DNA from 2 places in the Streptomyces sp. NPDC016845 genome. Region 2 is predicted to be linked to the other one. Evidence: predicted binding sites of a transcription regulator. Region 2 holds the regulator's gene; the other holds the start of a gene.
The links. The regulator HspR, encoded in region 2, represses chaperone genes until heat shock. The targets are predictions, from matches to a motif close to TTGAGNNNNNNNNNCTCAA.

Region 1 (3,405 bases), on a different contig from region 2:
TGGTGCGCCCGTCCGCGAGCAGCCGGTCGGGGTGGAAATTGAGCGTCACGCGCGCGTGAGCGCGGATCGTGGCGATCAGCGCGGCGGCCGTCTCCGGCGGGACGCCGTGGCTCCGCAGCCGGTCGAGCGCGGCGCCGCGGCCCGCACTCCCTGCCGCGCGCACATGGCGCAAGGCGGCTTCCTGGGCACTGGTCAGCGAGGTCGTGGGCGGGATCGCGGGGGCGGCGGTCATCGCCGCAGTATCGAGCGGCGCGGACGCGCGCGGCAAAGAGTTTGCGGTCAGGCCGGCGCGCCCCGGTGCTTGGCGTTGGTCAGCGGAGCGACGATGCGCCAGCCCACCGACTCGTACAGGAGCCGGCCCTCGGGGGTGCAGGCCAGGACGGCGCGGGTGGCGCCCTGGGCGTGGGCCGCCGCGTGCAGCACGCCCATGATCACGCTGCCGAGGCCCTTGCGGCGGTGGTGCTCCGAGGTCTCGATCTGGTCGACAGTCGCGCTCGCGCCGACGGGGGCGACCTGGCCGCGCGCGGCGAACCCGCCGTCCGCGTCGGTGAGCAGGGCGCGGGTGACGCCGCCACGGTTCCAGGTGTGCAGCCGGTAGCCCGCGGGGGCGGCGGGTGCCGTGGTGGGCGCGAGGTCCGTCGTCATCAGGAAGTCGCCCGAGCCGTACGGCTCCCACGCGGGGCCGAGCCACGGCAGGACGCGCTCGGGATCGGCGAAGACCTTGAGGTGCCATGCGCGCGCGTGACCCGAATCGGTGACCTTGCGCACGTCGTCCTCGCGCACGTCGTCGTTGACGGCCCCCAGGACGTGCCGGCCCGGCTGCTCCGTCAGGCCGACATGGACCGTGTAGCCCCAGGGTTCGACGAGCGGGGCGGAGGCGCCGCGGCTGACGACCCAGCCGTCGACCCAGTCCCGTACGTGATCCACGGTCGTCATGCGTTACCCCTTGTAATAGTCCTTCTTGACTCCTGCACCTTACTTAGGCCGTTTTCCTTGGCGACAGGGGTGATCGCTGAGAGCGAACGCATGCCCGGGAACATTCGGAGGCACCCAAGCATTGAGTCCACATAGCTCAACTTGAATGCCGAAGGGGAGATCATGGCTTCGACGTCCACACCGCTCACCTTGCCCGTGCTGCCGCTCGACGACGAGGTCGTGCTGCCCGGCATGGTCGTGCCCCTGGACCTGAACGACACCGACGTACGCGCCGCCGTGGAGGCCGCACAGGCCGCCGCGCGCTCCGATGGCGACAGCAAGCCGAAGGTGCTGCTTGTTCCGCGGATCGACGGCACGTACGCCAACACCGGCGTGCTCGGCACCGTCGAGCAGGTGGGCCGGCTCGCCGACGGCGACCCCGGCGCCCTGATCCGCGGGCGCGGCCGCGTGCGCATCGGCGCGGGCACCACCGGGCCCGGCGCCGCCCTGTGGGTGGAGGGACTGACCGTCGAGGAAGAGGTGCCGGACCCGCTGCCCGGCGCCGTCGCCGAGCTGGTCAAGGAGTACAAGGCGCTCGCCACGAACTGGCTGAAGAAGCGGGGCGCCTGGCAGGTCGTGGACCGCGTTCAGCAGATCGACGACGTGTCCGTCCTCGCCGACAACTCCGGCTACTCGCCGTTCCTCACCACCGACCAGAAGATCGAACTCCTGGAGACCGCCGACCCGGTCGCCCGCCTCAGGCTCGCCACCGAGCAGCTGCGCGAGCACCTGGCCGAGCAGGACGTCGCCGAGTCGATCGCCAAGGACGTACAGGAAGGCGTCGACAAGCAGCAGCGCGAGTTCCTGCTGCGGCGCCAGCTCGACGCGGTCCGCAAGGAGCTGCGCGAGCTGAACGGCGAGAAGGAGGGCGAGGAGTCCGACGACTACCGTGCCCGCGTCGAGGCCGCCGACCTGCCCGAGAAGGTCCGCGAGGCCGCTCTCAAGGAGGTCGAGAAGCTGGAGCGCTCCAGCGACCAGTCCCCCGAGGGCTCCTGGATCCGCACCTGGCTCGACACCGTCCTCGAACTGCCGTGGACCGAGCGGACCGAGGACGCCTTCGACATCAAGGGCGCGCAGGAGATCCTCGACGCCGAGCACGCGGGCCTCCAGGACGTGAAGGAGCGCATCACCGAGTACCTGGCCGTGCGCAAGCGGCGCGGCGACCGCGGGCTCGGCGTCGTCGGCGGCCGTCGCGGCGGCGCCGTGCTCGCCCTCGTCGGCCCGCCCGGCGTCGGCAAGACCTCGCTCGGCGAGTCCGTGGCACACGCGATGGGCCGCAAGTTCGTCCGCGTCGCCCTCGGCGGCGTCCGCGACGAGGCGGAGATCCGCGGCCACCGCCGTACGTACGTGGGCGCACTGCCGGGCCGCATCGTGCGCGCCATCAAGGAGGCCGGGTCGATGAACCCGGTGGTCCTGCTCGACGAGATCGACAAGGTCGGCTCCGACTTCCGCGGCGACCCCGCCGCGGCCCTGCTCGAAGTCCTCGACCCGGCGCAGAACCACACGTTCCGCGACCACTACCTGGAGGTCGAACTCGACCTGAGCGACGTGGTGTTCCTGGCCACGGCGAATGTGCTCGAAGCCATCCCGGAGGCGCTGCTCGACCGTATGGAGCTGGTCCGGCTCGACGGCTACACCGAGGACGAGAAGGTCGTCATCGCCCGGGACCACCTGCTCCCGCGCCAGCTGGAGCGGGCCGGTCTGGAGAAGGACGAGGTGACTCTCGACGAGAGCGCGCTGCGCAAGCTGGCGGGCGAGTACACCCGCGAGGCCGGCGTCCGTAACCTGGAGCGCGCCGTGTCCCGGCTGCTCCGCAAGGTCGCGGCGCAGCACGAACTCGGCGAGCGCGAACTGCCGTTCACGGTGACCGACGCCGAGCTGCGCGGCCTCATCGGGCGCCCGCACCACGTGCCCGAGTCCGCCCAGGACCCGGCCGAGCGGCGCACGGCGGTGCCGGGTGTCGCGACCGGGCTCGCCGTGACCGGCGCGGGCGGTGACGTCCTCTTCGTAGAGGCGTCGCTGGCCGACCCGGAGACGGGTGCGGCGGGTCTGACCCTCACCGGTCAGCTCGGTGACGTGATGAAGGAGAGCGCGCAGATCGCCCTGTCGTTCCTGCGCTCCCACGGGGCCGAGCTGGAGCTGCCCGTCGCCGACCTGAAGGAGCGCGGCGTGCACATCCACTTCCCGGCGGGCGCGGTGCCCAAGGACGGGCCGAGCGCGGGCGTCACCATGACGACCGCCCTCGCCTCCCTGCTCAGCGGACGCCTGGTCCGTACGGACGTGGCGATGACCGGTGAGGTCTCGCTGACCGGCCGGGTCCTGCCCATCGGCGGCGTGAAGCAGAAGCTGCTCGCCGCGCACCGGGCCGGGATCACCACGGTGATCATCCCCAAGCGGAACGAGGCGGACCTGGACGACGTCCCGGCCGAG
Region 2 (3,405 bases):
GGATCAGCCCACCCCCGGCCATCTCGTCGCCCGCTTCGGAGAGATCGGGTCCGGGCACGGGGTCACGCTGTACGGCGCCGTCGACGGACGGTCCGTGAGTGATGTCGTCAAGGCCGTCCGGCCCACCCCGCCCGCGAGCGCGCGGCCCGACGCCGAACCGGCGCCCGACCCGTTCCGGACGGGTCTGACCGTGGCCACGATCGCGCTGGGCTGCGGCCTGTTGACCATCGTCCCGCTGCGTCTGCTCGGCCGCGACCGCCGCCCCGCAGACCTGAAGCGGCCGACCGCCGAGGGAACACCACCCGCCGGGCTGACCCCGGAGCAGGGCGGCATGATCCTCACCGAACGCGTCGAGCCGCACATCCAGGTCGCATGGCTGCTCGGCGTGGCGGCCCGCAGGCACATCAAGGTGACGGGCAGCGGTCAGCACCCCACGCTGCAACGCACCCCGGGCCGCGCGGGGGTGCCGGACGAGGACACCGCGGCCGTACTCGACGACATGTTCGCGGGCGGTCGCAGGGAGTTCGTCCTGGGCGTGTACGACCCGTTCTTCCAATCGGCCTGGCGTTCGCTCGCCACCCGGCTCAGCGAGTGGCAGCGCACCAGCGATCTCTGGGACCCGGCCGCCGAACGGCGCGAACGCGTCGCCGCGCGGTACGGGTTCTTCGCGGCGCTGGCGGGTCTCGTCGCCGCCATCGTCGGCAGCGGGCTCATCAGTTTCGTCAACGCGGCGGGCCGCCCGGTCGCGGCCACGGGCGCGGTGCTCGCGGGGGTGGGCATGGCGCTGTTCCTGTTCGCGTGGGAGCTGAAGTCCCGTACCGGCAGGGGCGCGGCCCTGCGCGCCCAGCTGGAGTCGTTCCGGGACTGGCTCGCCGAGGCGCCCCCGCGGGCCGCCGAGGACGCCGAACGGCTTGAGCAGCTCACGGCGTGGGCCGTGGCGCTGGGTGTGGCCGAGCGCTGGGAACGCTCCATCGCCGACACCACGACGGCCCCGGCCGCCGGCAGAGGCACCCGCTCGGCCACCCTGTCCTGGCTCGGCCCGGCCCTCGCGGTGAGCCTCGTCGCCGCGACGACGGCCTCCGCGACGGCACCGTCCTCCAGCGGGTCGGGCGGGAGCGGCGGATCGAGCGGCGGCGGCGTCGGCGGCGGCACGGGCGGAGGCGGCGGCGGGTCCTGGTGACGTCCGGGGCGGGGCCATCGCCCTGCCCCGCTCAAGGCCGGCTGACGCCCGGCCCACGCGATGCGGCCCGGCGCAAACCGCTCGCGCGCCGGGCCGCCCCTCGCTCTCCCACCGCCGAGTGCCCCGGCGGGGCCACCCCATGCCCGTAATCCGCGACGCATACGAGATGCATGCGAAAGGGGCCCGGAGTCGGTCCATCGACTCCGGGCCCCTTTCCACTGTTCCCAGCGGAGAGTTACTGCTCAGGCGAGCGCTTCGGCCGCCACACCACCAGCGCGCTCGTCTGCTGGACCTCCTGGTACGGGACCAGGTCGCGGCGGTACGAGGCGTGGACCGCCGCCTCGCGCTGCTGCATGGCGGCCGCGGCGCCGTCCACCGCGGCGGAGAGTTCCGCCACGCGGGACTGGAGCGCGGCGACCTGGTTCTCCAGCTCGATGATGCGCTTGATGCCGGCGAGGTTGATGCCCTCGTCCTGCGACAACTGCTGGACGGTGCGCAGCAGTTCGATGTCGCGGGCCGAGTAGCGGCGGCCGCGCCCGGCCGTGCGGCCCGGGGAGACCAGGCCGAGACGGTCGTACTGGCGCAGCGTCTGCGGATGGAGGCCGGAAAGCTGGGCCGCCACCGAAATGACGTACACCGGGGTCTCTTCGGTGAGTTCGTACGGGTTCGCGCGACGCCGGCCGTCCATCTCGCTCAAGCTCCCTTCGCGGCCTGGAACAGTTCTGCCCGTACATCGGTGTCCTCAGTCGCCTTGCGGTACGACTCGAGGGCCGAGCGGGCCTCGTCGGAAAGGTCCTGCTCCTGGGGGACGGCCACCTCGACCGTCACCAGGAGGTCTCCGCGCGTGCCGTCCTTGCGGACGGCGCCCTTGCCGCGGGCCCGCATCGTCCGCCCGTTCGGCGTGCCCGCGGGCAGCTTGAGGGTGACGGCGGGACCGCCGAGGGTCGGCACCTTGACCTCACCGCCGAGCGTCGCCTCGGTGAACGTGACGGGCACGGTCACCGTGAGGTTGTCGCCCTTGCGGCCGAAGACGGGGTGCGTGTCGACGTGGACCACTACGTACAAGTCGCCCGCGGGCCCGCCCCGTTCACCGGGGGCGCCCTTGCCGCGGAGGCGGATGCGCTGGCCGTCGGAGACACCGGCAGGGATGCGCACCTGCATCGTGCGGGAGGACTTGGCGCGGCCCGAGCCCTTGCAGACCTCGCAGGGGGTCTCGGCGATGAGGCCGCGGCCCTTGCAGTCCACGCACGGGTCGGTGAGGGAGAAGCCGCCACCGCCGCCCCGCGAGACCTGCCCGGTGCCGACGCAGGTCGGGCACACGCGCGGCGTGCCGTTCTTGTCGCCGGTGCCGGAACACGCCTTGCAGGGGGACTGCGAGGACATGCGCAGCGGGACCGTCGCGCCGTCCACCGCCTCGGTGAAGCTCAGCGACACCTCGGACTCGATGTCCTGGCCCCGGCGCGGCTGGGTACGGGTGCCCGCACCGCCGCCGCCCCGGTTGAACAGGCCGCCGAAGACGTCGCCGATGCCGCCGCCGAAACCGCCGGAGCCGCCCTGGCCCTGGCCCTGGGCGCCGCCTCCGAAGAGGTCGCCCAGGTCGAAGTTGAACGATCCGCCACCGCCGGCGCCGGGCCCCGGACGGAACCCGCCGTTGCCGAACAGCGTGCGCGCCTCGTCGTACTCCTTGCGCTTCTTGGGGTCCCCGAGGACGTCGTTCGCCTCGGAGATCTCCTTGAAGCGCTCCTCCGCCTTCTCGTTGCCCTTGTTGGCGTCGGGGTGGTTCTCCCGGGCGAGCTTGCGGTACGCCTTCTTGATCTCGGCGTCGGTGGCGTCCTTGGGGACGCCGAGGACCTTGTAGTAGTCCTTCTCGATGAAGTCCTTGGTACTCATCGGCCTCGACGTCCCTCCTCACGCACGTCAGTACTTACTGCCCTTGCTCCGCAGATCACGTCAGCCCTCGTCCGGGCCACCGCTCTCCTTCTCGGCGTCCGCCTCGGGCGCGTCGGCCGTCTCGGACGCGCCGGACTGGGCGCCCGGCTGCGGTTCGGCGACGGCCACCCGCGCGGGGCGGATGGTGCGGTCACCGATCTTGTAGCCCGGCTGCAGGATCGCCACACAGGTCGTCTCGGTGACGTCCGGCGCGTACGAGTGCATCAGGGCCTCGTGGATCGTCGGGTCGAAGGGCTCGCCCTCCTTGCCGAACTGCTGGAGGCCCAGCTTGGCCG

Region 1: the regulator HspR is predicted to act here: its motif matches at 1,058-1,076, upstream of lon (endopeptidase La).

The regions. Positions count from the first base shown of each region.
Region 1 is NZ_JBIRPI010000003.1:496,387-499,791, forward strand. Features, by position in the region: gene ACH4RC_RS12630 (DUF3626 domain-containing protein) at 1-232, opposite strand, end outside; gene ACH4RC_RS12635 (GNAT family N-acetyltransferase) at 280-936, opposite strand; gene lon (endopeptidase La) at 1,099-3,405, shown strand, end outside.
Region 2 is NZ_JBIRPI010000005.1:252,346-255,750, forward strand. Features, by position in the region: gene ACH4RC_RS17070 (DUF2207 domain-containing protein) at 1-1,180, shown strand, start outside; gene ACH4RC_RS17075 (heat shock protein transcriptional repressor HspR) at 1,416-1,868, opposite strand; gene dnaJ (molecular chaperone DnaJ) at 1,874-3,070, opposite strand; gene grpE (nucleotide exchange factor GrpE) at 3,131-3,405, opposite strand, start outside.